Regions from separate parts of the Clostridium sp. CTA-7 genome, predicted to be linked through region 1. Evidence: riboswitches for the same ligand, from Rfam matches in the RefSeq annotation. Region 1 holds a riboswitch; the other holds the start of a gene.
The links. Region 1 has a riboswitch for magnesium ahead of mgtA (magnesium-translocating P-type ATPase). Riboswitches for the same ligand answer to the same signal wherever they lie in the genome.

Region 1 (15,400 bases):
TATAGCTATTGTAACAGTAGGTTTACAAGCACAAGTTTCATATGTAGGTGAATTTGATGAATCTGTAATAGCTGAAAAAAATAAAAAAATATTAGAGGTTCTTAAGGACCAAGATTACATTGGTGAAATAATGCTACCAGATGAAATGGAAGAAAGAGGTGTAAGAAAAAGTTTTGCGGACTTAATAGTATCACCTAAAACTCCATATCATTTCCATGGACCACAAGTTTCAGCTTTAACTGCAAGAGGACAACATGATAGCTTAGAAAAAGAAGCTCAAAATATTGCTTCTTTTATGTGGGGAAATGGAGTTAAAAAAGGAGAAGTTTATACTGATAAAATTTACAACTCTCATTTTGTTCCTACAATGTCTAAATTATTAGGCTTAAATTTACCAATTGATTCTACAGGAAATATTTTATACAACGCCTTAGAGCAGTCAGAAGTTGAAGAAGAATATATAGAAATGATAGAAGCTGAAAAAGCTACTTTAAATGGATCAGCAAATAAATATTTTGATAATAATGCTTCAGGAGAGATGGCTATTGGTGGATTAAGTAGTGAGGGTGCTTATACAGAATTTATAAATGTACCTAAAGCTAATAAAATGGTTGTTAATTATTCTTCTAAAGATGATGGAAGACTTGTAATGTATGTTAATGACAAGGTAGTTAGAAATATATATTTTCCAGAAATAAATTCAAATAATAAGTATGAAGGAAAAATTATAAATATTAATTTGAATGAAGGAGATACAGTTAAGTTTGTTTATGAGTCAGCTAATGCTTCAGCAAAAGTAAATTTAGATAAAATAGAATTTTATAGTAATGAAGCTCCAAAGGAAGAAGAAAGCAAAACAGGAAAGCCTTTTACTTTAGTAATGACTCCAAATGGAAATACAGAAACTTCAATGGGATTTGCTTGGTATACAGATAAAGATGTTAAGGGGACAAAGTTAGAAGTAGTTAAGGATAGTGGACAAGATATAGATTTTTCTAAAGCTACAGTATTTAATGGAGTATGTGAAACAGTAGGTACAAAATTAAATGGTGATAATGCAGTTTATGAAAGTCATAAAGTAGTTGCTAGTGAATTAGAAGCAGGAACAAAATATTTTTATAGAGTTGGAGATGGAACTACTTGGAGTGAAATAGGAAGTTTTGAAACAGCTAGTGAAGGAGAGTTTTCATTTTTATATTTAACAGATGCTCAAGGTAAAAATGAAGGTGACTATGATGTTTGGGCAAAGACACTTAATGCTGCCTTTAGTAGGTTTAATGATTCTAAACTCTTTATAATGGGTGGAGATATGGTTGATGCAGGTTTAAATGTACCTAACAATGAGCAAGAATGGATACATTTATTTGAAAAGGCTAAAGGTGATTTATTAAACTTGCCTATGGCTCCAGTTGTAGGAAACCATGAAGGAAGAAATAACACAGGATTTAATAATCATTTTAATTTACCAATAACTAATGATGTTATGGCTACTCCTTTAAATTCAGTTTATTCCTTTGATTATAATTATGTTCATTTTGCAATGCTTAATACAGAAATGGCAGAAAGTCAGGAAATGTTTAAGCCACAAGTTGAATGGTTAAAAAGAGATATGATAGCAACAGATAAAAAGTGGAAAATTGTTGTTCTTCATAAACCTTTATATAGTACGTCATCACATATTAAAGATAAGGATATAGTAGAAGTTGTTAAACCAATGTTAGGGCCAGTTATAGACGAACTAGGTATAGATTTAGTTCTTCAAGGCCATGACCATATATATGCAAGAACAAGTCAACTTTATAATGGGGAAAAAACTGGTGACGAAGTTACTGACGGAAAAGTAAAAGATCCAAAAGGAACTATGTATTTAATAAGTAATACATCAGGATTTAAGTATTATGATCAGCATCCAGATGCTAATCTTGATTTGTTTGAGAAGACTGAGCAACCAAAGGATCAAGTATATACAGGGATAAAAGTTAATAATTCAGAGCTGAAAATTGAATCATATCTATTAAATGCAAATAGTTTGTATGATAGTTATACAATAGAAAGAACAGATGTTGCACCTAATAAAGTTCAAAACTTTATGATAAGTAAAACTGATGATGGTAAGATAAAACTTACATGGGAACGAGTAGATAATGCAAAGGAATACGTAATTTATGAATTAGATAATAAGCTTAATAGCAATTGGTCAACTAGAGTAGAAGCTAAAGAAGATACCAATTCTTATGAGATTAATTTAGATTATGATTACTCAGAGGACTATAGATTTGCAATTAAAGCTGTTGGGGATAGAGCATATTCAGGTTACACAGAGGCAATAACAGAAGAGGTAAAAACTTTAATTGAAGATATTAATAATTTACCTGATAATATTACATTAAAGCATAAATCATTAGTTATGTCTTTAATAGATAGATTCAATGCTCTTTCAGAAAAAGATAAGGCTTTAGTAACTAATATAGATAAGTTACAAGCTGCTGTAGAAAAAATTAAACAGCTCGAATCAGAAGAAAATGAAAAGCCAGGTGGAGATAACGGAGAAACAGGTGGAGGAAATGGCAGTAATAACGGAGGAAATACTGATAATGGTGGAGGTACAAATAATAATGGAAACACAGACAATGGTGGAAATATAAATGATAATAATATTATTCCAAATACAGGTGACGCTATAGGGTATTTTAGTATGGTCATACTTGCACTTATAGCTATATCAGTAGGAGGTTATTTGATAATGAAAAATAAAAAAGTAGCTGAATAAAAAGAGAAGGCTTGGAGATTTTTCTCTAAGCCTTCTTAAGTAAATTTGATTTTTGAATGGAGTGAAAAGTTTGGAGTTTAAATATTTTGATATAATAAAGAGATTAATTAATACTGTTGAATCAAAGGAAAAAGAAGATATGGAAGCTACAGTAAAGTTAATGGTAAATGCTATTTTAAATAAAAAATCTATCTTTGTTTTTGGAGCTTCTCATGCAGGAATTATAAGTGAAGAACTTTATTATAGGGCAGGAGGACTTGTAGTTATTAATCCTATATTTGCAAAGGCTCTTATGTTAGATACATCGCCAATTACTCTAACTAGTGAAGTAGAAAGATTAGTAGGTTATGGTAGTGCAGTTATGAATAAAACACCAGTAAAGGAAGGTGATATAGTTATAGTGCATTCAGTTTCAGGAAGGAATCCTGTATCAATTGAAGTAGCTATTGAAACCCAAAAAAGAAATGCTAAAGTAATATGCATTACAAATTTAAAATACTCTAAATCTGTTACATCAAGACATCCTTCAGGAAAAAATCTTTATGAAATATCTGATATAGTATTAGACAATCATGGGGATATTGGAGATGCTTGTGTAGAAATAGATGGTATTGATCAAAAGGTAGGACCAACTTCAACTGTAATAGCTGCAGCCATAATGAATTCAATAGTTGCGGAAGTTGCACAGGAGTTAATAAATAAAGGAATAGATAAGCCGCCTATTTTCTATAGTGCAAATCTTGATGGGGGAGATGAATTAAATCAAAAAATATTTAATGAGTATAAAGATGCAATACATTACAAATATTAATATTAGTTATACTATAAATAGGTTTTAATATAAAAAATAAAGATGCTTGTAAAATAAGTAATAAAAATTCATTTTACAAGCATCTATTTTTTATCTAATCTATTTTAAATTGACTAAGTTTATCTAATATAGATTGTGTTAATCCATGTAAGTTTTCAGCTGAATCAGAAACTCTTTCACTTGAAGTAGATAATTCAGTTGATGAAGCATGTATTTCTTCAGTAGCTGCACTTAATTCTTCAGATATAGCAGAAGAATTATTTATGCTATCTATTATATTTTGCTTTCCTGAGGATATATCATCCGAACTCTTATTTAAAACATTTATTTCTTTAGTAACATCATGAACTAAAGATATAATTTCATCAAAGCTATTCATAGCTTTTGTTGTTTCACTTATTTGAGTTTGAAGCAATGAGCTTATGTTATTATTTTCTTTAACAATAACTGAAGTTTCAGTAAGAACGTTTTGCACTATAGAAGTAATTTTGCTAGAAGAGGACTTACTTTCTTCTGCTAGTTTTCTTATTTCATCTGCTACTACAGCAAAACCCTTGCCAGCTTCTCCAGCTCTTGAAGCCTCAATAGCTGCATTTAAAGCAAGAAGATTAGTTTGTTCTGATAATGAATTTATAACATCAGTTATAGTCGTAATATCAGTAATGTTATTTTTCATGCTTAATACACTGTTACTAAAAGATTTAAAGTTATTTTCTAAAGTTTTTATTGTTACTACTAGTTCAGCTATGTCTTTATTAGATGCTGTTGATTTATGATTAATATTATTTACCATAGTAGCAATATTAGTAATTGATGAAATTATAGAATTTAAATTAACATCAAATGTATCTATAGCAACTGCTATATTTGAAAGCTGATTAGCTTGAGTATATGTACCTTCAGAACTTTCTTTTGTTGCTGCAATTATGTTTTTACAAGAAGTTAAGTAATCTTCAGACATATTAGTTAAAGATAAAGCTTCGTTTTCTAAAGTATTTGAAGAATTCTTAATAGAGAAAATCATATCCTTTAAAGAAGTTTGAGATTTTTCTATAGAAGAAAGTATTATGCCTACTTCATCTTTTTCATCTAATTCTTTTTTAGGAAGAACTTGAGAAAAGTCTCCTTTTGCAAAGTTAGAAACTATATTAGAAACTAAAGTTAATCTCTTACTAATAGAATTAGAGAATCTATAAGCTATAACTATTGAAATAATTAATGTTACTATTCCAATAGAAACTACTATTTTTAAAATAGTATTAACTACTGCAAATAAGTCACTACTATCAACCATAAGTCCTATTGACCAATTAAATTCTGGAATATTAACATAAGAAATTACTCTCTTGGTTCCATTAAATCCGTATTCATCAAATCCTGTTTCACCTGATTTCATTTTTTCAATACTTTTAGCTAATTCAGCTAGTTCAGGATTAGTTTTAGCTAATTCAATAATATTTTCGCCTTTTTGAACCCTTTCATAGTCATAATGTCCTATAGTTATACCGTTACTATCTATTAAACATGTTTTTCCTGTATTTCTAAAGGTTATTTCGGCTACTTTGTCAGATACTTCTTTAGCATCTCTACCAAAGGATAGTACTCCCACTATTTCTCCATTATTTTTAATTGGAGCTGCATATATCATCATAGTTTTTCCTGTAGTCTTATCAGTTAATGGACTACTAACTGTTGAGTCACCTGCCATAGCTGATTTAAAATAATCTCTATCTGCAATATTTAAAGTTTTATTATCACTATTTAAAGCATTACCAGACTTATCTGCAATTAGTATTCTATCTAAATTATATTGAGATAGATACTTGTCAAGTGATTTTAAATTTTTTTCAATATCTGAATATGAAGACATAGTTACTGTTGAAGCTAATGTTTCAGATAACATAATATATTTATTTACATATTCTTTTAAGTCACCTGCACTTCTTTGAGCTAATTCATTCATCATTTTTAGTGATTCATTTTTTACTTGTTTATTTACTATAAAAGTTGTAACAGCTGTAAGAGCTAAAAATGATACTAGTAGTAAAGATGAACAAAGTGCTATTATCTTTGTTTTAATTGATTTGTTTAAATTTTTCATATGTACCTCCTATTTTTGTGCTATATAAATTATCGAGGGAGTGTACTGGAAACTTTAGAATTTAATTCTATAAACTATAAAAATAGGTACTATAAATATACAAATTATCTTAAATTTAGATATATTAAGACAGGGGTGAAATGGAATTCCAGGAAAAAGCAATAAAGTTTGACTTAAAATTGACAAAATAAATATTTTAATGTATATTATAAATGGATTTTTAAAATTAAATTAAATAAGATAAAGGAGACGGAAATTATGAGCAATGATAAGATGACAGCTAAGCAGTTTTCGGACAAGCTATTAACAGGGTTAAGTATTGGTATTGTAGTAGCACTTATACCAAATGCCCTATTAGGGGAGTTATTAAAAGCAATAATCCCTCATTTTGCTCCAGCACAAACAATTTTTGATGTAACTGTACTTGCAATGAGACTTACACCAATGGTAATTGGAGTTTGTATTGCAATGCAATTTAAATTAACTCCGATTCAAACAGCTTCTATAGGTATGGCTACTGTAATTGGATCGGGTGTAGCAAAAGTTGCTGAAAAAGGTACCTTTGTATTTGCAGGTACAGGTGATGTAATTAATGCTGCAATTACAGCAGCTATAGCAGTTGGACTTGTTCTTCTTTTAGGTAACAAGTTGAAAGCGTATACTATATTATTAGTTCCAGCAATAGTTGTAATTGTAGCAGGAACAATGGGTATTGTTACGCTACCATATGTTAAAGGAATAACACTAGCCGTTGGTGATGTTATTAATAAATTCACTACTTTACAACCAATAGTAATGGGAATATTAATATCTGTATCTTTTGCATTTTTAATTGTTTCACCTTTCTCTACTGTTGCTGTTGCGACAGCAATTGCTCTTGCAGGAGTGGGATCAGGTGCAGCTAATTTAGGAGTAGTAGCAGCAGGATTTGGTTTAGCTATTGGTGGATGGAAAGTAAATTCATTTGGTACTTCAATAGCACATTTCCTTGGTTCTCCTAAGATGCAAATGGCTAACTTAATTAAGAAGCCAATAATGATGGTTCCAGTCCTTTGTAATGCTGCAGTTTTAGGAGCATTAGCTGGAATGTTTAATATTCAAGGAACACCAATGAGTGCTGGATTTGGTATTTCAGGACTAATAGGCCCAATAAATGCTTTAAATTTAATGGGTGGATATACAACATCAAACATAATTATAGTTACTTTAATATTCGTAGTTGTTCCAATAGCATTAGGAATTTTATTTAACTATGTGTTTACTAAGGTTGTAAAAATAGTTTCAGAAGAAGATTACAAATTAACATTTGAATAAAAAGAAATTATATGTAGGAGGTAACTCCTACTATATTTCTTTTTAATAAAAATAATAAAGTGTATAAAAAGGAGTTTTAATTATGAAAGTGTTAGCTTATTGTGTAAGACCAGATGAAATGAGCAGTTTCGAAAAATTTTCAAGCAAGTATAATCATGAAGTTACAATTTTAAAGGAGTCTTTTGGACCTTCAAATGCTAATTTAGCAGAAGGGTACGATGCTGTAAGTATATTAGGAAATTGTAATGCAAATAGAGAAGCAATAGAAATTATTTCTAAATTAGGTGTTAAATATTTAGCGACTCGTTCTGCAGGATATAATAATATTGATTTAGAAGCAGCTAAAGAATTTGGAATAGGTGTATCAAATGTACCAGCTTATTCACCAAATGCAGTAGGAGAATTTGCAGTAGGACTTACTTTATGTTTAGCAAGAAACTTTAAACAAGCATTTAGAAGAGTAGAAGCTCAAGATTTTTCATTAGGTGGATTAATTGGATTTGAATTAAGAAATAAGACAATTGGATTTATAGGAACAGGAAGAATCGGACAAACTGCTATTAAAGCATTTTCTGGATTTGGCTGTAAGATGATTGGATATGATTTATACCCAAGTGAAAATGCTGCAAAATATTTAGAATATAAAACATTAGATGAAGTATTTGAACAAGCAGATATAATATCTTTTCACTGTCCATTAACAGATGATAATTATCATTTAGTAAACGAAGAAACAATTGCTAAAATGAAAGATGGGGTAATTTTAATAAATACGTCTAGAGGACAATTAATGGATGCTAAGGCTTTAATTGAAGGATTAAAGAGTGAAAAAATTGGCGGTGTAGCAACAGATGTTTATGAATATGAGTATGGAATTTTCCATAATAATCATCAAAATAATGTAATTAAAGATGAGACATTATTAACTTTAAAATCATTCCCTAATGCTATAGTAACACCTCATTATGGATTCTATACAGACGAAGCAGTAGCAAATATGGTTGAATATTCATTACAAAATTTATATGATTTTGAAACAACAAATGATTGCAAAAATAAGTTAGCATAGGTGATAAATTTGAGTTGGGAGTTAATTAAGTTAGATTCAAATGAGAACCAAATAAAGCATCATTTTAATATAGAAGACTACATAAAAGATATAAACCCTAAGTTATATCCAGATGTGACAAATGGTTTAGTGAGAGAAAAGATTGCTCAGCATTTTGGAGTGACAAAAGAAGAAGTAGTTTGCTCTCATGGTTCAGACTATTTAATTAAGGCTTTAACTTTTGGCTTAGTAAGAGGAAATAATGAAGTAATAATGCCTGAAGTAGCTTTCCCGACATATGAGATTGCTGCAAAAATAAAAGAATGTAAGTATATTAAAGTTCCATTAAAGAATTATGGAATTGATTTAGATACAACTTTAGAAAAAATAAATGAAAATACAAGATTAATTTGGATATCAAATCCTCATAATCCAACAGGGACATTATTAACTGATGAAGAGATTATAGCATTCTTAAAAAAGGTTCCATCTTATGTTAAAGTAGTTTTAGATGAAGCTTATGTAGAATTTTTAGATAAGGATCCATTAGATTCTATAAAAATTTATAAAGAGTTTCCTAATGTTATAATATTAAGAACTTTTTCGAAAGCATATGGATTAGCTGGTGTTAGAGTAGGATATAGCATTGCTAGACCTAAAATAAATGATGAGTTTAATTTTGTTATCGGACCTTTTGATTTAAATTCTTATGCACAAGCTTTGGCAGTAAGAGTTATAGATGAAAAAGAGTATGTAGAGAAAGTTAGAGTCGAAAATAAAGAAGCGCTTAGGATGTATGAAAAAGCTTTAGAAGAGATTGATTTAGAATATATAAAATCATATGCATCATTTATTATGATTAAATTAGGACATAGAGCAACTGAGTTTGTAAACTTTATGAAAGAAGAAGGCATAATAATAAAAGATGGTGCTTTAATAGGAATGAATGGATTTGTTAGAATTTCAATGGGCACAAAGGATCAGAATGAGAAAGTTATACAGATTATAAAAAGGTTTTTTAACTATAATCTTTAGCTAAATTATTTGCAAGTTTAATAATTCTTTAGAATATAAAAGGAAGTTATTTTTTAATAACTTCCTTTTATATTTTAAGTTAAGTTAAATATAATTGTTTGAATTTTATCATTAAAATAAGAACTTTCTTATAGGGGTATTAAAGTTTATTTACAAATTTTTGATATGTTTTATTATATATCCACCTTTGAATTGTGTAGGTTCATAAGAAACTATGAAGGCGTTTTTTTCCATTGATTCAATAATAGATATAACTTCATTTTCCCTATTTCTATGAGAAACTATTTCAAGTCTGTATCTTTTTTCTTTATTAATTCCTTCTCCGGTATAAATAGTTACACCAAATTTTAAACTTCGTAGTTTATCTACTAACTCTTGGTTATAATTTGTTAAATTTACATGAATAGATCTATATCCAATGGCTAATTTTTCTTCTATTATTCCGCCTAAGTATATTCCAATACCATATCCAAGTATATAAGCACCTATGTTAAGAAAGTTACTTAAATCAGAGAAAACTATCCCAAGACTTGCTATATAAATAATAGCTTCAAGAAAAGCAAATAATGATGCTTGAGCCTTCTTACCTTTTACAACGAAGGTAGTTCTAAGAGTTAAAAGAGGAACATAAATAAGTTGTAAAATAAAAATTGTTAATGCATTCATCAATTTTAATACCTCCTTCTAGTTTAGTTTCACTTTATTATAAGTTAATAAGGTAAGTATTTCATATTAGAAAAAATTAATTAACTATAGTATAAGAAAGTTTAAAGAATAATAGATGAGATAATGTTTAATTTTAGAATTATTATATTAGTGAAATCTTAGTAGACAGATTATGTAATAAAATTATTTAAATTTAGTTAATATTGAAGAATTTATAATTAAATATACTAATTATAAACTTATACATAGTTAAATTTTTTTGTTAAGATTAGATAGCACTTCTATTATTAAAAATACTAAATAAATATAAGAGATGGATTTACTATAAAATCCATCTCTTATATTTATTTAGTTACTAAGCTTTTATCCAATCTACAACTCCAGGAGTTAAAGATGCAACATCATCTTCATCAACTTTAGTTACAAAAAGTAAATCATTAGGTGCTAAGAATTCTTTAATTTTTTCTGCTATTTCTTTAGCTGAAACATCAGTTTTAACTAAATAGCTATCAGGCATAAAGTTAGCCCAAGCTCCAAGTGATTTTATTGTTCCAACTATTTCATAATCATCACGATGATTATGATGATGTTCATGATCGTGATCATGAGATTCACATCCGCATGAATGTGAGTCTTCATTTAAGTAAAATGTTATTGCATAAACTGTCATATATGTACCACCTTATATTTGTATTTTTTATAATCATAATATATATTTTCTTCAAAAGCTAGTTATATTATTAAATAATAAATATTAAATATTAAATTTAAGATACTTTGTAAATATAATTAATAAACAAAAGGTTACGTCTCTAAGATTTTTTGCTAAAGTTTAAATTTAATAATTTAACCATATCATTAAATACTCCTTTTCGTATAGTAACATAAATATAATAAAATTAAAATAAGTATATGTGTAAAAAAAGAGTTCAAAAGAGTCAATTAACATTACATAAAAAACTATATGAAATATTATAATCTTAGTATAAAATAAGAAAAAGACTAAAAAAGATAAGAGAGGAGATTATATGAGTAAATTAAATGATATATTAGAATTTAATAAAAATTTTGTTGAGAATAAAGAATATGAACAGTACAAAACTTCAAAAGAGCCAAAGAAAAAGATACTTATTTTATCTTGTATGGATACCAGACTTACAGATTTACTACCTAAAGCATTAAATTTAAAAAATGGTGATGCTAAAATTGTTAAAAATGCTGGAGCATCAATTATGCATCCTTTTGGAAGTGTAATTAGAAGCGTTATTGTTGCAATTTATGAATTTAATGTAGATGAAATTTTTGTGATTGGCCATCATGGATGTGGGATGTGTAATTTAAATACAGAAAATTTATTAGAAAAAGCTATTGATAGAGGAATCTCACAGGAAGCTATAAATACACTTTTTAATGGCGGAATTGATGTGAAAAAGTGGTTACATGGATTTGATTCAGTAGAAGAATCTATAAAAGATAGTGTTAATTTAATAAAAAGACATCCTTTAATGCCACAAGGAATATCAGTTCATGGTCTAGCAATAGATCCGGAAATTGGTAAACTTGATGTGATTATAAATGGTTACGAAAATTAAAGCTAAATACTAATAAAAAGGCAAAAGATTAAATTATCTTTTGCCTTTTTAGTTATATAAAATTAATCAATGTATTTATTTATAAAAGTTTCAATGGTTGACCAGTAAAGATCAGGATTCACTTTTGATGCTTTAGCATGTCCCGCTCCTTCAATAGTAAGTTTTTCTTTTTCAGAACTCGTAGCGGTATATAGTTCGTCCATCATTGAATATGGAACAAAGTCATCTTTATCACCATGAATAAAAAGTATTGGAGTTTTAGATTTCGAAACTTGATTTAATGCTGATGCTTTTCTTAAGTTATATCCAGCTCTAAATTTTGATACTAATGAAGAAGCATGCATTACAGGGAAGTCTGGAAGTGAATAAAGCCCCTTTAATTTATGAGAAAATTGCTTCCAAACAGATGTATAACCGCAATCTGCTATAATTGCCTTTACATTATTAGGTAAATTTTCACCTGATACCATAGAAACAGTAGCAGCTCCCATAGATACTCCATGAAGTATAATTTCTGTATTTTCATAATCTTTAATAATCAAATTTATCCACTCTATAATATCAAGTCTGTCATTCCATCCCATTCCAATGTAACTACCCTCGCTACTTCCATGAGCTCTTAAATCTGGGATCAAAACATTATAACCCATATCATAAAAGTTTTTAGCATAAATGATCATATCAGAACCTTTGCAAGTATATCCATGAACAGTTATTACCCACTTATTAGTAGGATTTTTGTTTAGTATTTTATATCCATGCAATTTTAAATTATCAAATGAAGTTATATATTCATCAGAAAAGTTTGAATTACTAGTTAGCCAATTTTCATCTTTGTTTAAAACTTGTCCACTTTCACTTTCAGATTCTTCAGCTTTACCAAAAATAATATCTTTAGAAGTTTTTGGATTAAGAGCTAAATTATAAAAATAATTACCTACAAAACCTAGAGCACCAACAGACAAAGTTGCTATAACACCAGTTGATATCAGTGCTATATTTTTCTTTTTCATAGTTACCTCCTTGAATTTTTCTAATATTATTAAGGGTTATTTTATCACTTTTAAATAAAATTCACAATAAATTATTTGAAAGTGGCTTTAGAATAATAATATGAATCAAATTTTAAAAATTGGTGCTATAAACTCGTTTTTTATAATTAAATTAAATAAAAATATTAAAAAGGGTTGACAAATATAGAGTAATTTCATATGATGAAGTAGAATTAGAAATTAAAATTCGAAAATTAAATATCTCGGTAGGTGAGGTTACCACAAGGATAAGGGTTGCTGCCGCAAAATAGTGGAGACACTATGAGAAGGTTAGCAGTCTATGTCGAATCCAAGGCATAGACTAATGCAATTTCATCGCCTTGTGAAGCTGAAGCTTGAACGATGGTGAAACAATTTTTTTGTTTTATATTTTTATTGCAATTAATTATTGCATAGTTTAGGAATTTTATTTCCCTTACCATTGTTTTAGCTTTGGTAAGGGTTTTTTATTTTTAATCAATTTTATGTTTATATATTTTGAATTTTTGGAGGTGAGAGGAATGGATGAAGAGAGTAGTAAGAACATAGACCCATTAGGGAGAAGTATGATTTTCGTAAGCACGATGAATTTATTATGTACTAGATTGTACATTCATTCCTCTTGCTCATTACAATTGAATAATTTACATTAGTATTTCTTTTGGGTTTATGTCTTACTTTCTAAAAAAATATTAAAATCTATTTTTTAGGAGGGAAAGACAATGAAAAAAAGAATATTGAAAAAAAACACTACTAATGAATTAAGATTAGCTGAAACAAAGAATAGATTAATTTCAGCTGCAATTCAAAATGAAAGTGCTATATTAAAGATATATGATACAAGCTATAATGGCTATGAAGAAAGTAAAGTTGAATTAATGAGAGAGAAGTTTGGAAAAAATGAAGTTACTCATCAAAAAGGTGACTCTTTATTAAAAAGACTTTTAGAAGCTTTTATTAATCCATTTACTATAATTTTATTGATTTTAGCAGTTATATCATTCATTACAGATATAGCTATTGTTGAACCAGCAAACAGAGATGCAACATCAGTTATTATAGTAACTACAATGGTTTTAGTTAGTGGAATCCTTCGTTTTGTACAAGAGGCAAGGTCAAGTAAAGCAGCTGAAAAGCTAAGTGAAATGGTTAAGACAACTATAAGTGTAGAGCGTAAAGAAATTGGAAGACAAGAAATTTCAATTAATGAAATTGTAGTTGGAGATATAATTCATTTAGCGGCTGGTGATATGATTCCAGCTGATGTTAGAATATTAAGATCTAAGGATTTATTTATAAGTCAATCATCATTAACTGGTGAAAGTGAACCAGTTGAAAAAATAGATAAGGCTATTATAAGTGATTGTAAAAATCCTGTTGATATGAATAATTTAGCTTTTATGGGAAGTAATGTTATTAGTGGTTCAGCTACAGCAATAGCAATTAATGTTGGAGACGATACAATATTTGGTTCTATGGCAAAGCAAATAGTAGGTAAAAAAGTTACTACAAGCTTTGAAAAAGGTGTAAACTCAGTATCCTGGGTATTAATTAGATTTATGTTAGTAATGGTTCCGATAGTGCTATTCATGAATGGTTTTACTAAAGGAGATTGGATGGAAGCATTTCTATTTGCTCTTTCTATTGCAGTAGGTCTTACCCCAGAAATGCTACCAATGATTGTTTCAGCAAACCTTGCAAAAGGTGCAGTTTCTATGTCAAAGAAAAAAGTAATAGTTAAAGATTTAAATGCAATACAAAATTTTGGATCTATGGATGTTCTTTGTACTGATAAAACTGGAACACTTACACAAGATAAAGTTGTTTTAGAATATTCTCTTGATATTGAAGGAAATGAAGATAGTAGAGTATTACGCCATGCTTTTCTTAACAGCTATCATCAAACAGGATTAAAAAACTTAATGGATATAGCTATAGTAAATCATGCAAATGAAAAAGATATGATTGAATTATGGAAAGATTATAAAAAAGTAGATGAAATACCATTTGATTTTAGTCGTCGTCGTATGAGTGTAGTAGTTGAAGATAAATATGGTAAAACTCAACTTATTACAAAAGGAGCAATTGAAGAAATGATATCAGTTTGCTCACATGTAGAATATAAGGGGAAAATAGAACCTATTACAGAAAAAATAAAAGATGAAATTCTAGAGACAGTTGCAGGCTACAATAGAGAAGGAATGCGTATATTAGGTATTGCTCAAAAGAATAATCCATCAAAAGTAGGAGAACTTTCAGTAAAAGATGAAGCTGATATGGTTCTAATAGGATATCTTGCATTCTTAGATCCTCCAAAGAAAAGTACAGCTGGAGCAATAAAGGCTCTTGAGGAGTATGGTGTTAATGTTAAAATTCTTACTGGAGATAATGATGCTGTAACATCTTCAATTTGTCGTCAAGTTGGAATAAAAGTAAGTAATTTATTGCTTGGATCAGATATTGAAGAAATGGATGATGAACTACTTAGTGAAGTAGTAGAAGAAACTAATGTATTTGCTAAGCTTTCACCACAACAAAAGGTACGTGTTGTAGCTGCTTTAAGAAATAATGGACATACTGTTGGTTTTATGGGAGACGGAATAAATGATGCAGGAGCTATGACAGAAGCAGATGTTGGGATTTCTGTAGATACAGCAGTAGATATATCTAAAGAATCAGCTAACATTATATTGTTAGAAAAAGATTTGATGGTTTTAGAAGATGGAGTAATAGAAGGCAGAAAGATATATGCAAATATCATTAAATATATTAAAATGACAGCAAGCTCTAACTTTGGAAATATGTTTTCTGTTCTAGCAGCAAGTATATTCTTACCATTCTTACCTATGATGCCAATACAGCTTTTAATGCTAAATTTAATTTATGATATTTCTTGTATAGCTATTCCTTGGGATAATGTAGATGAAGATTATCTTAAAGCACCTCGTAAATGGGATGCAGGCTCCATTAGCAAGTTTATGATTTGGATTGGACCAACTAGCTCAGTTTTTGATATTGCAACTTATATTCTA
Region 2 (15,400 bases), on a different contig from region 1:
CGGGGGCTTCAATTATTTTTTTTATTAATTGTTACAAGATTAACAAATGGTTTATTTATTAAACATATAGATTATTAAAGAATTTTTGATATGTTTAGTTAAATATGTCACATTAAAGGGTATAAAGTATAGGTTTGAGAAGCTTATATAATTAAAGATTAATGAAAAATTGAATAATTTTATATAAGTATAGTTAAAGGGAGGACTTTATTATGGAGTTAAAGAATGTAATTCTTGAAAAAGAGGGAAATCTAGCTATTGTTACAATTAATAGACCTAAAGCTTTAAATGCTTTAAATTCAGGGACTTTAAAAGATTTAGATGCAGTTTTAGATGATTTAGAAAATGATCAAAATATTTACTGTGTCATACTAACAGGATCTGGGGAAAAAGCTTTTGTTGCTGGAGCAGATATTTCTGAAATGAAGGACTTAACTGAAGATGAAGGAAGAGAATTTGGTCTTTTAGGAAACAGAGTTTTCAGAAGATTAGAAAAATTAGATAAGCCTGTTATTGCGGCTATATCAGGATTTGCTTTAGGTGGTGGATGTGAATTAGCTATGGCTTGTGATATAAGAATAGCTTCAGAAAAGGCTAGATTTGCTCAACCAGAGGTTGGTCTTGGAATAACACCAGGATTTGGAGGAACTCAAAGATTACCAAGATTAGTTGGTGAAGGAAAGGCCAAAGAGCTTATTTATACTTGTGCGACTGTAAAGGCAGATGAAGCTTTAAAAATAGGTTTAGTTAATAAAGTTGTAGCATTAGAAAGTTTAATGGAAGAAGCTAAAAATATGGCAAAGACTATAATAGCAAATGCTCCTATAGCAGTAAGGCTATGTAAAGATGCTATAAATAGGGGGATGCAAGTAGATATAGATAAAGCTATAAAAATTGAAGCCGAAGATTTTGGTAAATGCTTTTCTACAGAAGATCAAAAAGAGGGCATGGAAGCATTTATGGAAAAGAGAGCCAAAAATTTTTCTAACAAATAGTCAGAAAAAATAAAATATAAAAAAAATTCAAATTAAAATAATTAAAAATATTTAAATTAAGTAAATTCATATAATTAAAAAAGGTTCAATATCAAGGAGGTATATTAAATGAATTTTCAATTAACTAGAGAGCAAGAATTAGTGAGACAAATGGCTAGAGAATTCACTATAAATGAAGTAAAACCAATTGCTGCTGAAATTGATGAAACTGAAAGATTTCCAATGGAAAACGTTGAAAAAATGGCCAAGCTTGGAATGTTAGGAATTCCTTTTTCTAAAGAGTACGGTGGAGCAGGTGGAGACACGCTTTCTTATATATTAACTGTAGAGGAGCTATCAAAGGCTTGTGGAACTACAGGGGTTATAGTGTCTGCCCACACTTCTCTTTGTGCATCTTTAATAGAGCAGTTTGGAACTAAAGATCAAAAAGAAAGGTATTTAAAAGATCTTGCAACAGGTAAAAAACTTGGTGCTTTTGGTTTAACAGAACCAGGAGCAGGTACAGATGCGGCAGGTCAACAAACAGTAGCAGTATTAGATGGAGATAATTATATATTAAACGGATCAAAAATATTTATAACTAATGGAGGAGTAGCAGAAACATTTATAATATTTGCTATGACAGATAGAAGTAAAGGAACAAAGGGAATATCAGCATTTATAGTTGAAAAGGATTTTCCAGGATTCTCAATAGGAAAGAAAGAAGAAAAACTAGGAATTAGAGCTTCTTCAACAACAGAATTAGTTATGAGTAATTGTATTGTTCCAAAGGAGAACTTAATTGGACAAGAAGGTAAAGGCTTTGGTATAGCTATGAAAACTCTAGATGGAGGAAGAATAGGTATAGCAGCTCAAGCTTTAGGAATAGCAGAAGGAGCATTTGACGAAGCAGTTGCTTATATGAAGGAAAGAAAACAATTTGGAAGACCATTAGCAGCATTCCAAGGTTTACAATGGATGATTGCAGAAATGGATACAAAAATAGAAGCTGCAAGACACTTAGTTTATAAAGCAGCATGCTTAAAGGATGCTAAACTTCCATATTCAGTAGAAGCAGCAAGAGCTAAACTTTATGCAGCAGAAGTTGCTATGGATGTAACAACTAAGGCTGTTCAAATATTCGGTGGATACGGATATACTAGGGAATATCCAGTTGAAAGAATGATGAGAGATGCTAAGATAACTGAAATCTATGAAGGAACATCAGAAGTTCAAAAAATGGTTATTTCAGGAAATGCATTAAGATAATAAGGGAGGATTTATAGATGAATATAGTAGTTTGTTTAAAACAAGTTCCAGATACAACAGCTGTTAAGATTGATCCAAAAACAGGAACACTTATAAGAGATGGAGTTCCATCAATAATAAATCCAGAGGATAAACATGCTTTAGAAGAAGCATTAACAATAAAAGACAATACAGGAGCGAAAGTTACAGTAATAAGTATGGGACCTCCTCAAGCACAAAATGCTTTAAGAGAAGCTTTATGTATGGGAGCTGATGAAGCTATTCTTATAACTGATAGGGCTTTTGCGGGAGCAGATACATTAGCAACTTCAAAGGCTTTAGCAGGAGCTTTAAAAAAGTTAGAGTATGATATAGTATTTGCAGGAAGACAAGCAATCGATGGAGATACTGCTCAAGTAGGTCCAGAAATTGCAGAGCATTTAAATATACCTCAAGTAACATATGTTCAAGATGTTAAAGTAGAAGAAGATGGATTATTAGTAAATAGAGCATTAGAAGATGGGTATGAATTAATAAAAGTTAAGGCACCAGTTCTTTTAACAGCTATAAAGGAATTAAATGAGCCAAGATATATGAATGTTAAGTATATCTTTGACACAGCTAATAAGGAAATAAAGATTTGGTCAGCTGATGATATAGATGTGAATAAAGATGAATTAGGACTTAAAGGATCGCCGACTAAGGTTAAAAAGAGTATGACTAAAGAAGCTAAAGGAGCTGGAGAAATAATAAATGAAGTTCCACAAGAAGCTGTAAAGCATGTATTAGGAAAATTAAAGGAAAAGCACTATATCTAAGATATATGGGAGGTAAAAAATATGAGTATGGCAGATTACAATGGAGTTTGGGTATTTGCTGAGCAAAGAGAAGGGGAACTTCAAAAGGTTTCTCTAGAATTATTAGGTGAAGGTAGAATGATTGCTGATAAGTTAGGAGTAAAACTAACAGCATTGCTATTAGGAGATAAAGTTAATGGATTAGCAGACACATTAGGAAGACATGGAGCAGATGAGGTTATCGTTGCTGAAAATGAGTTATTAAAGCATTATACAACTGATGGATACACAAAAGTTATTTGCGATATAGCTAATGAAAGAAAACCAGGAATATTATTTATAGGAGCTACTTTCATTGGAAGAGATTTAGGGCCTAGAGTAGCAGCTAGATTATCAACAGGATTAACAGCAGACTGTACAGTTTTGGATGTTGATGTTGAAAAAGCAGATTTACTAGCTACAAGACCAGCTTTTGGTGGAAACTTAATGGCAACAATAGCTTGCCCTGATCATAGACCACAAATGGCTACAGTAAGACCAGGAGTGTTCTCAAAGCTTCCAGATGAAGATAGAGAGTTTACTGTAGAAAATGTTGAAGTTAAGCTAGAAGAAGCAGATATTAGAACTAAAATAGTTGAAATTGTAAAGGAAGCTAAGGATATAGTTGATATAAGTGAAGCTAACTTTATAGTAGCTGGAGGTAGAGGAGTTGGTTCTAAGGAAAACTTTGCTATACTAGAAGAATTAGCAGAAGCCTTAGGAGGAACTGTTGCAGGATCAAGAGCAGCTGTGGAAAATGGTTGGATAGAAAGAGATTATCAAGTTGGTCAAACAGGTAAAACAGTAAGACCAAATATATATATAGCATGTGGTATTTCAGGAGCAATACAACACGTTGCAGGTATGCAAGACTCTGACATGATAATAGCTATAAATAAAGATTCATCAGCTCCAATAATGAAGTCAGCAGACTATGGAATAGTTGGAGATTTATTAAAAGTTGTGCCAGAAATGACAGCACAAGTAAAAGAGTTAAAAGAAGAGAAATAGAATTAACATACAATAAATATAATTGACAATTAGCAATAGAAAATAGACAATTAAAGAGTAAATTTAATATTTATTAATTTAGTTTTTTTGAATTGTTAATTATTAATTGACAACTATCAATTATAAAGGGGTGTTTAGTAAAAATGGAAAAGATTTTTGTAATAGGCGCAGGAACAATGGGTGCTGGAATAGTTCAAGCTTTCGCTCAAAAAGGATATGAAGTTATAGTTAGAGATATCAAAGATGAATTTGTTGAAAGAGGAATAGCTGGAATAAATAAAGGCTTAAGCAAATTAGTTTCTAAGGGAAAAATGACTGAAGAAGATAAGGAAGCTATACTTTCAAGAATAACGGGAACTACTGATTTATCTCTTGCTGAGGATTGTGATTTAGTAATAGAAGCCGCAGTAGAAAATATGGAAATTAAAAAGAGTATATTTGCTGAACTAGATTCAATTTGTAAGGAATCAGCAATCTTAGCTTCTAATACTTCATCATTATCAATAACAGAAGTTGCATCAGCAACAAAAAGACCAGATAAAGTTATAGGAATGCACTTCTTTAATCCAGCTCCAGTAATGAAGCTAGTAGAAGTTATAAGAGGTATAGCTACATCTCAAGAAACTTTTGATGCTGTTAAAAATTTATCAGTTGCAATCGGAAAAGAGCCTGTAGAAGTTGCAGAAGCTCCAGGATTCGTAGTTAATAGAATACTTATTCCAATGATAAATGAAGCTACATTTATACTACAAGAAGGAATAGCTTCAGTTGAAGACATAGATACATCAATGAAATATGGAGCAAATCATCCAATGGGACCTTTAGCTTTAGGAGATCTTATAGGATTAGATGTTTGTCTAGCTATTATGGATGTTTTATATAATGAAACAGGAGACAGTAAATATAGAGCAAGTAGTCTTTTAAGAAAATATGTTAGAGCTGGATATCTTGGAAGAAAAACAGGAAAAGGATTCTATAACTATTAGAATTTAATAATAAAGAATTAAAACTAGTGAGAGAGTAAAGGAATAAATTCCTAAGCTCTTTCACTTTTTTTTATTTGATATATTGTATATAATATTAGAGGTTTATAATAGTTTAAAGTATAGTTTGTTATAAAATAATATTCATTTTATTGACATGTAGATTTTTATTGCATAGTATATAACTAGGAATAAATATATAATATAAATTGTTAGGTGAGGCTCCTATAAAGAAAAATGCTACTACCCAGAAAAATCTAGAGATTCCAATGGGTTAGCAAGAATCATCGCTAAGGTGATTTTTAATGTAGCTGACATTGTGTCTACGCTTTATAGTGCTAAAGCTCTACGATTATAAAGCTAATGTTATTAACTTTTGTCGTAGAGGGCAAAAGTTTTTTATTTTGAAGGGAGATGTTACTATGGACTCGTATCTGGGGACAAGGTATGAATTGAATAGATTTAGATATAAAAAAGATAGGAAAGTCTTAATAGTAGTACTCTCTATTGAAGGATTTTCTCCTATCTAAATTTAGGAGGAAAATTTATGAAATTAGATATGAATAAGGAAGAGTTAAGAAGATTTTTACTTCATGCTCCACAAGATAAAATTATTAAGTATATAGAAGATATACATCCAGTAGATATATTAGATGTATTGCGTGATAATAAAGACGATATAACTGATATTTTATATAGATTACCAGAGGAATTTATAGCATCAATAATAGATGAAGCTGAAAATGAGGAAAAGTATCAAATACTTAGTGAATTCTCAGAAAACAAACAAAAAAATATTATTGAAGAAATGTCCTCAGATGAATTAACAGATTTATTAGGTATTTTAGATGAAGAACAAGCAAATAAAATTTTAGCAAAGATGACTGATGCGGATGCTAGAAAAGTTAGGCAATTATTAAGCTATGACCCAGATACTGCCGCAGGGATAATGGCTACGGAATTTATATCAGTAAAAGAGAATATGACGGTAGAGGAAACTTTAAAATATTTACAACAATATGGAGAAGAGATTCAAAATATATATGACTTATATGTAATAGATAATTTTGATAAGCTTAAAGGAATAGTTCCATTAAAAGATTTAGTAGTCTCAGGGTTTAATACTAAGATATCAGATATTTTAAATACTAATGTAGAATGGATTCCCTATAATATGGATCAAGAAGAAGTTGGACATAGGTTTGAGAAATATGGATATTTAACTATGCCTGTAGTAGATAATGCAAAAAGATTACTTGGTATAATAACCTTTGATGATGTGATGCAAATATTAAGGGATGAAAGTACAGAAGATATTCATCGTCTTGGGGGAATAGACAAGGAAGAAAAGATTAATGGAACATTAGGAGAGTCAGTAAAAAGTAGATTACCTTGGCTTGTTATTAATTTAGTTACAGCTATTTTAGCATCAGCAGTTGTAGGGATGTTTGAAGGTACAATAGGACGAGTAGTTTCTTTAGCTACATTTATGCCAATAGTTGCAGGAATGGGCGGAAATGCGGGTACACAAACATTAACTATAATTGTTAGAGGATTAGCATTAGGGGAATTAAACTTTAACAATATTAAGCATACATTCTTTAAAGAGGTCGGAATCGGACTTATAACAGGTTCTGTAATAGCTATTATAATATCTATATTAGGATATATGTGGGAAAGAAATATTGTTTTTGGAATAGTTATAGGTGTAGCCATGGTTTTAAATATGGTTGTTGCTACAATGTCAGGTTATGTAGTACCAATAGTGCTTAAAAAGCTTAATATAGACCCAGCATTAGCTTCATCCATATTTGTAACAACATTTACAGATGTATTAGGTTTCTTCTTCTTCTTAGGATTAGCTACCTTATTATTAAATTATTTAATTTAAAGAGTGATCATATTGACAATCAAAAATAGTAAAATGTTTATAAAATTAAATTTATAGGGAAGTTCATTGAATTTCTCTATTTTTTTAAACTAAATAAGGTTTATTTTAAAATTATCAATTTGCAATTTTTTATTTTAATTTATATTGTGTTATAATTAATTAAAAGAAGAGGGGAATAGTTCGTTTATGTCTCGGGGATAAATAATATATTAATGAGATATATAGAGGTGAAGAAATGGATTTTAAAAATGTTATATTTGAAGAAGATAAAGCTATAATACAAGGAGTTAAAAACTTTAATATAAAGCAAATATTAGAGTGTGGGCAATGTTTTAGATGGGATAAGATAAATGATTGTAATTACATAATTGTTGCCTATGGAAAAGTTATAGAAGTAATTCAAAAAGATGATGAAGTTACAATATATAATACTAATGAAAAAGACTTTAATAACATATGGTTAAATTATTTTGACTTAGAAAGAAGCTATGATGATATAAAGGATGTTCTTGCAAAGGATGAAATACTTAGAAAAAGTGTTGAGTTTGGGTATGGAATCAGAATATTAAATCAAGATCCTTTTGAAATGCTTATAAGTTTTATAATATCAGCTAGAAATAGTATTCCATCAATAAAGAAAACAGTTAAAAAGATATGTGAAAAATGGGGAGAAAAAGTAGAATACAAAGGAAATGAATATTATACATTCCCAACTCCAAAAGCAATTAAGGGATCCACACTAGAGGAAATACAAGAAACAGGTGCATCTTTTAGAAGTAAGTATATAGTTGATACTATTAAAAAAGTTAATGAAGCTCTAGTAATTAAAGAGGATATAGAATTAAATCCTACTAAGTATGAAGAAAGACCAGAAGTATTAGATTTTGATTTAGAGTACATAAAATCATTAAATGATGATGAATGCCATATAGCACTTCAAAAGTTTATGGGAGTAGGAGCAAAAGTTGCTGATTGTATAATGTTATTTTCAATGGCAAAACATTCATCTTTTCCTGTAGATGTATGGGTTAAAAGAGCAATGATTCATTTTTATGTTGCTCCAGATGTATCTTTAAATAAAATGAGAGTATTTGCTAGGGATAAATTTGGTGCCTTATCAGGGATGGCACAACAATATTTGTTCTACTATGCAAGGGAAAACAAAATAGAAGTATAAAAAAATAAGGTTGGAATAGCAAGGATGCATCCAACCTTATTTTGTTTTATTATGGGTTCTTATCAATAAATAAAGTTCCATCACTTTGAATTTCAGCATAAAAGACATCCTTAATTGAATTTATATTTTGCTTAGCGAGTTCATCTTTTACCCACTTCTCATCTAAATCAAATTCTTTTAAATTATGCTTTATTATTTTACCATCACTAATTATTTCAGAAGGAATATATTTTATCTCGGAAACAGGTATTTTCATATCAGACTTAGTTGGTTGATGATGCTCAGGTTTTTTCATTACACTTAAGCTTCCGTTTGGCTCTAATATAGCATATTCCACTTCTAAAATAGAGAAAACACTATTCTTTCTAAGTAGCATTGAAAGATCATCAATATTAAGACCGGTTGAAAATAAAGAATCTTTCATAATTTTACCTTTTTTTATCAAGATAGTTGGTTGTCCGTCTAGTATATGTCTTATTTTTCCTGATTTTAAGCTTATGTATGAAGCAAGGCTACTTAGTACGCACCACCAAATCAAACCAATAACTTCATCCGTAATGGGCCTATGAATATCACTAACTACATTGGCAGCAATAGAACCAATTGTAATCCCAGTAACATAATTAAAAAATGTTAGATGACTCATTTGCTTTTTTCCAAGTACTCTTGTTGATGTTAACAATACAATAAATATAACGGTTGTTCTGAATAATAAATTAAGTATGTCTACATTTCCTATATTCATATTAAACATCTCCTCTAAAAATATGAATTTTTAAGACAATAAGAATAAAAAATAACCTTTTCATCTATAATAACTTAATTTATGTTTTCCAAAGCTAATTAATTTATTCAAGAATGTTTTTTTATCAGTTGAAAGATGGCATAAATGATAGAAGTATATAGAAGTTAAGAAAAGATATGTATTAAAAATTAATATGAGATATCTATTAATTTTAATAGAGTATAATATTGGAATTTAATAATAATAAAGATATAATTAGATAGTAGAGGAAGTTATTAATAATATACTAGACATAGCTTAAAATTAGTAAGGTTTATAATATGTTATTATAGTAAAAAGAATTATATAAGACAAGTTGTATAGGGGGAAGGAAAAATGTATTATTTAGGTATTGATGGAGGCGGAACTAAAACAAAGTATCTACTAGTTAATGACAAGCTTGAAAAGGTATCAGAAAAGGAAGGTTCAACTATACACATTCATCAAGTTGGTGTGGATGGTATAAAAAAAGAGTTAAGAGAAAATATTGCAAAGGTATGTGAAGAAGCGAATATAGAATTTAAGGATATAGCCTATGCATTTGCAGGAGTCCCTGGATATGGAGAAAGCTTAGAAGACATGGAAAAAATTGATAAAGCTATAAAAGAAGTTATGGAAATACCATATTCTATTGATAATGATGCTGTTAATGGATGGGCAGGGGGAACTGCTTGCAAGCCAGGAATAAATGTAGTTGCTGGTACAGGTAGTATAGCTTATGGAAGAAATTCAGAAGGTAAGCTTGCTAGATGTGGCGGGTTTGGACCAGGAATAGGTGATGATGGTAGTGCATATTGGATTGCCTTAAGGACTATAAATGAATATACAAAGCAAAAAGATGGAAGAAAAGAAAAAACTGCTTTATACGATATATTAGAAAAAGAGTATAATATAACATACCAATATGAAATAGTTGACGTAGTATTTAATAGATTGAAGTTTAATAGAACAGAATTAGCTAAATTCTCTAAAATATGTTTTCTTGCAGCGGAAGAAGGATGTCCAGATTGTAAAAAAATATTTAGGGATGTTGCAGAGGCTATATTTGAGCATATAAATGCTATATCAAAGGAATTAAATTTTAAAGATGAATTTGTAGTATCATATACAGGTGGGGTATTTAAGTCTGGAAAACACGTTTTAGAGCCTTTACAAGAAATGATAAATGATTCAGAGTTAAAATGTAAATTGCAAGAGCCAGCATTAGATCCATGGAATGGTTCAGTATTATTAGCATATACTTTAGCAGGTAATGAAGTTCCGGATAATGTTAAAGAAATATTTAAGTAAAAGAATATAAATAAAACGAGGCTGGTCTGAGATAGCCTCGTTTCGTTTTTGTAATCAGTAACAAATTAGATAAAATAGCTTATATGTTGAATAAGTTAAATAATACTAAATTTAAATTAATAAAAAAAGAGGACTGCTAGTAAACAGCATGTCCTCTTTTTATTTATATTAACCCCACATTGTGAATCCAAATAAGTGACCGAATAAAGCACCAACTATTCCAAGTACAAGTAATAAACCTATACATTTAACAGGAGACCATTGTCTTTTCTTAATTAAGTAGTATAACATTAATGTTAGAGCTAGTGGAATCATTTGAGGAAGAACACCATCTAATATTTTTTGTATATTAATTGGAGCTTCTCCATTTGGTATTTCAATAGCTAATCTTGTTGCACCATAGTTTGAAGTAAGTGCACCAACTATGAATACACCTAGCATAGAAGCTGAACGTGTAAATTCTTTAGCATTTTTAGTTAGGATATCAATTGCGCTTGAACCTAAATTATATGACCAATGCATTAACCAATATCTAATTCCAAATTGAACACCATTAAATATTAATAAGAATAGTATTGGACCAGCTAAAGATCCATTAATAGCCATATTGGCAGTGATACCAGCAGTAATTGGAACTAATGTGAACCAGAAAATAGCATCTCCAATTCCACCTAAAGGTCCCATTGCAGCAACACGGACAGCACGGATAGTATTAGTATCAGCTTTTTGTTGCTCTAATGACATAATTATACCCATAACAAAAGTTACAAGGAATGGGTGAGTATTAAAGAACTCTAAGTTATGTTTCATAGACTTTGAAAGGTCTTCTTTATCAGTATGAATTTTCTCTAATCCAGGTAATATTCCGTATAACCATCCAGCAGCTTGCATTCTTTCAAAGTTAAATGAAGCTTGTAAGAATAATGAACGCCAAACCATCTTGTTTAAAGTTTTTTTGTCAAGTTGTTTGGCAGGAGTCAAATCTTTATATTGTGTAGCATTAGATTCCATCTTCGTCATCTCCTCCTATTCCTATATTTGCTGTAGCAGATTTCATTTTTACGTTAATTTGGAAGTCATAGAGAGCAATTGCGATTCCGATGAATGCGATTAATAATAATGCAGATCCAGCTAAACCTTCTATTTTACCTATTATAGTTGCAAGTGCAAAACCTGCAAAGTAAACTCCCCATAAATCTTTTGATAACATAATACGTAATAAAATTGCAAATCCAACATAACGCATCATATTACCAGCAGCACTAAGTCCACCCATGAACCAAGCGTATTGTTCTGATAATCTTGATAATGCATCACCAGCAGCACTACCTCCGATTAATCCTATAACAACTACAAGTGCAAAGAATCCGCCTAAAGCAGCCATTGCTAAATAGTTAATTCTTTCAATACCCTTTGTATCTGCTTTTTCAGCATATTTATCAGCCCTTGACATTAATGGTGACATAGCTGTAAATAATAAAGTAACAGAATATTGTCCCATTACTGCAAATGGAAATGCTAATCCAACTGCAGCAGCTGGCTCTAATTTAGAAGAAATGGCAAATACTACAGCCATTATTCCTCCGATAACAGCATTTGGAGGTTGAGCTCCTCCAACAGGCATGTTACCGATTGTCATTAATTGATAAGTACCACCTACAATAAGTCCAGTTTGTAAATCTCCAAGAATTGCACCAATAACAGCTCCTGATACAATTGGTTGATACAATGATTCTAAGAAACTAAATTGATCAATACCTGCAATGAATGCAAATACTGCAACCAAGAGAATTTGTATAATATTAAAATCCATTTAGTATTCCCCCTGTATTATTTTATTTAAAAATCTTCTCAATACTTTCTGAATTTTCGGTAGGAACTCTTCTTATTTCAAGCTCTACTCCTAATTCCTTTAATTTTTTGAATGCTTCTACATCCTTGTCATCTACTGCAACGGAACCAGCAACTTGTCTTTTTCCTTCTGCCATGTGCATATTTCCAATATTAACTTTCTTTATTGGAACTCCACCTTCAACAAGTCTTAACACGTCAGTAGGAGTTTCGCAAACTATAAATATAAGTTGTTTAGCACTAGCTTTATGAATTGTACTTATAGTTTTCTCTACTGTCCAATAACGAGTTGAAGCATAAGCTGGTGCAGCCATATCCATTAGACCTTGTCTTAGTTTGTCTCCAGCTACAACATCATTTGCAACTAGAATTAAGTTTGCACCAATAGAACCACACCATTGAGTTGCAACTTGTCCGTGAATTAATCTGTTGTCTATTCTTGTTAATACAATATTCGGCATAATATCACCTCCTTTTTGTGAAAACATTTTATTTTCACCAATATGAGAACATTATATACTTAATATAAATGATAATCTTTACACTTTTTAGTATTTGTTTTATTCTTTTTAACAACGTTTACAAAGTGGAGTTAAATTTAGTTTTGTAAAAATACGATGTTAGTATTAATATAGTATATTAATGCTACGGCTAAGTTCTCTTTTAAATTCAAAAAAAACTATGATATAATATATTAATAAATTTAATTTAAATATTAATTGATTAATTAATTCTTATAATATAAAATTAGCTAATCAAAATAAAATTGATATTAATTAAGGATTAGCGAAAGTCTTATTAGAAAGTAATATTAGTAATTTATATTGAGGTGATTTTTATGTATGATAAAACAACTAGTGCTCAATTTAGAAAGTATGGTTCTGTTTATGATGAAGCTAAGGATATACATAAGGATGATTTAATATTAAAGCAAATTGTAACTAGTGATAAAGTTATTTCTAGCCTATACAATTTCTCAGAACCAACATATATAGAGATTGTTAAAGGAATGGCATCTATATTAATAAGTGATTCAAGTAATGGTGATTTCAAACTGTTTGCAGTTCATAGAAAATTAGAAATTAAGCCTAATATGTATTTTAATATTGTTTCAATGACAGATCAAGTCACTTTTAATTTAATAATACCGTCAGGATATAATCTTAAACTTGAATTTTTAAATCCACCATATGTTTATAATAGAATATTGCCTACTATAAATATCCCTGAAATAATAGCTTATTATTATACGATTAAAAGTCCAAATTACAATTTTAAAGGAGAAAGTCATAGTTTATTTGAATTGACATTTGTTGATAATGGAACTTTAAATACATCTATTGATGGTGTTGATTACACATTAAACTCATCTGATCTAATTGTATATGGTAAAAATCAATTTCACACACAATCTGTAAATATGGATTCAGCTTGTTCATATTTAACAATTATGTTTGATATGGAATGTGATGATTCTAGTTTAATATGCAATAGAGTGTTTCATTGCAGAAAGGAATTATACAAGGCTGTAAGAACTTTTGCAAAAAATATATCAAGTACAATACCATACTCAGAAAATCTTATTTTGAGCAATTTTCATGAAATTATAATTAGATTATTACAATATGATTATTTAGAAATTGATGATAGCAAGTTACATAAAGAGTCATATCAGCATTTTCAAGATGAATTATTAGAAGGGATATTAGCATATATTGAAGAGAAGATTTCTTCTCCAATAACTATAGAAGAGCTTTGTATTAAATTTTCAATTTCAAGATCATCTTTGCAAATGATGTTTAAAAATAATTTAAATACATCACCAAAGAAATATATTAATGATTTGAAATTATCTAAGAGTAAGAAATTGATTAAAGAAAATAAATATACTATTAGTGAAATAGCATTTATGTTAGGTTTTAACTCAATACATTATTTTTCAAGAGCTTTCACACAACATTATGAAATAAGTCCTAGTGAATATGCACAAAGTTTATTTAAATCATAAGAGCTGCCATTTCGGCAGCTCTTTATTTTATTATAAAATGTTTTGAATTGAATATCTAGATACAGTTATTACTGTGTTTTTAGCAATTTCAATTTCTATCTTTTCTTCTCTTACAGATATTACTTTACCATAAACTCCACCACAGAACATTACTTTCATGCCTGGCTTTAATTCAACATGAACATCCTTAAGTTCGGAGGTTCTTTTTTTTATGTTTCTAGCTGATATAAATAGTAATATTAAGGCACCTATCCCTAATAATACTGCAACAGTGATGCATGTCCATATAACTACTTCCCAATTTATCATTGCTAGATACCATCCTCGCTTTCATCATCTTCATGAAGTATAAATTCAAATTTTACAACTCCGCTTTTACCTACTTCAATAGCTGATTCAGATAGTGAATTCAAATCATCTATAATATCTTTAGTCATAGATATTTCAAGAAGCATAGGCAAATTTGTGCCACCAATTACTTCCATTGGTTTTTCTATTTCTGTTTTAACTTCAACTAAAGTTTTAAATGGTGATCCTCCAGCTAAATCACTAAGAGCTAAAATACTGTCACAATTATCTAAATTTTCTAATGAGGCATAATATTTCTTCTTTAAATCTTCTGTTGAATCTGTTTCCTCAAAGTCGATATATTCTACGTTGCAAGGTTCTCCTGCAATTAGCTTTAAAGATGTACGTAATCCAGATGCAAAGTTACCATGTCCACTAATTATTAATCCTATCATTGTTATCATCTCCTAAAATAGATTATGTAATATTCAATAATTATAATTATAATGAAGAATGACTTAAATTCAATAAGAATGGTGAAAGATATAAAATATATGTTTAAAAGTGCAAATATTAGACAAGTAAACTTAGGTATAATTATATATAAGTTTAATTAGGAGGTATATCATGTTAATACAAAGTAAGAGAGTCTGGATTGCTGATCAATTTATTCCAGCTCAAATCGAGATAGATGATAATAAAATAGTGAATATTTATGCTTATAATGAAAAGCAAGATGCTTACGATTATGCTGATAAGAGAATTTTGCCAGGATTTATAGATATCCATTGTCATGGAGCTTATGGGTTTGATACAAACGATGCAAATGAGCAAGGATTAAGAAATTGGACAAAGGTGATAGCAAGTGAAGGAGTTACTTCAATATTACCTACTACTATAACTCAAAGCAAAGAAGTGCTTATTAAAGCTTTAAGCAATGTTGCAAAGGTAGTAGAAGAGGGATATGAAGGAGCAGAAATATTAGGAATTCACTTTGAGGGACCTTATCTTGATATGGAATATAAGGGGGCTCAACCAAAAGAATATATAGTTAAGCCT

Region 2: linked by a shared signal. The riboswitch ahead of mgtE (magnesium transporter) and the one ahead of mgtA (magnesium-translocating P-type ATPase) in region 1 are both predicted to bind magnesium.

The regions. Positions count from the first base shown of each region.
Region 1 covers NZ_BAAAAV010000001.1:619,168-634,567, forward strand. Annotated here, with positions in the region: gene ACYUEX_RS02640 (alkaline phosphatase family protein) at 1-2,770, shown strand, start outside; gene ACYUEX_RS02645 (SIS domain-containing protein) at 2,832-3,581, shown strand; gene ACYUEX_RS02650 (methyl-accepting chemotaxis protein) at 3,676-5,682, opposite strand; gene ACYUEX_RS02655 (PTS transporter subunit IIC) at 5,941-6,996, shown strand; gene ACYUEX_RS02660 (D-isomer specific 2-hydroxyacid dehydrogenase family protein) at 7,079-8,065, shown strand; gene hisC (histidinol-phosphate transaminase) at 8,075-9,079, shown strand; gene ACYUEX_RS02670 (DUF5698 domain-containing protein) at 9,230-9,745, opposite strand; gene ACYUEX_RS02675 (hypothetical protein) at 10,101-10,415, opposite strand; gene ACYUEX_RS02680 (beta-class carbonic anhydrase) at 10,774-11,337, shown strand; gene ACYUEX_RS02685 (alpha/beta hydrolase) at 11,400-12,350, opposite strand; M-box (ykoK) riboswitch at 12,585-12,744, shown strand; gene mgtA (magnesium-translocating P-type ATPase) at 13,091-15,400, shown strand, end outside.
Region 2 covers NZ_BAAAAV010000009.1:157,252-172,651, forward strand. Annotated here, with positions in the region: gene ACYUEX_RS16025 (short-chain-enoyl-CoA hydratase) at 213-995, shown strand; gene ACYUEX_RS16030 (acyl-CoA dehydrogenase) at 1,104-2,243, shown strand; gene ACYUEX_RS16035 (electron transfer flavoprotein subunit beta) at 2,261-3,040, shown strand; gene ACYUEX_RS16040 (electron transfer flavoprotein subunit alpha/FixB family protein) at 3,062-4,069, shown strand; gene ACYUEX_RS16045 (3-hydroxybutyryl-CoA dehydrogenase) at 4,213-5,055, shown strand; M-box (ykoK) riboswitch at 5,254-5,415, shown strand; gene mgtE (magnesium transporter) at 5,600-6,943, shown strand; gene ACYUEX_RS16055 (DNA-3-methyladenine glycosylase family protein) at 7,179-8,120, shown strand; gene ACYUEX_RS16060 (YetF domain-containing protein) at 8,170-8,865, opposite strand; gene ACYUEX_RS16065 (N-acetylglucosamine kinase) at 9,241-10,194, shown strand; gene ACYUEX_RS16070 (PTS system mannose/fructose/sorbose family transporter subunit IID) at 10,363-11,205, opposite strand; gene ACYUEX_RS16075 (PTS mannose/fructose/sorbose/N-acetylgalactosamine transporter subunit IIC) at 11,195-12,007, opposite strand; gene agaV (PTS N-acetylgalactosamine transporter subunit IIB) at 12,030-12,506, opposite strand; gene ACYUEX_RS16085 (helix-turn-helix transcriptional regulator) at 12,884-14,053, shown strand; gene yajC (preprotein translocase subunit YajC) at 14,084-14,362, opposite strand; gene agaF (PTS galactosamine/N-acetylgalactosamine transporter subunit IIA) at 14,365-14,796, opposite strand; gene nagA (N-acetylglucosamine-6-phosphate deacetylase) at 14,969-15,400, shown strand, end outside.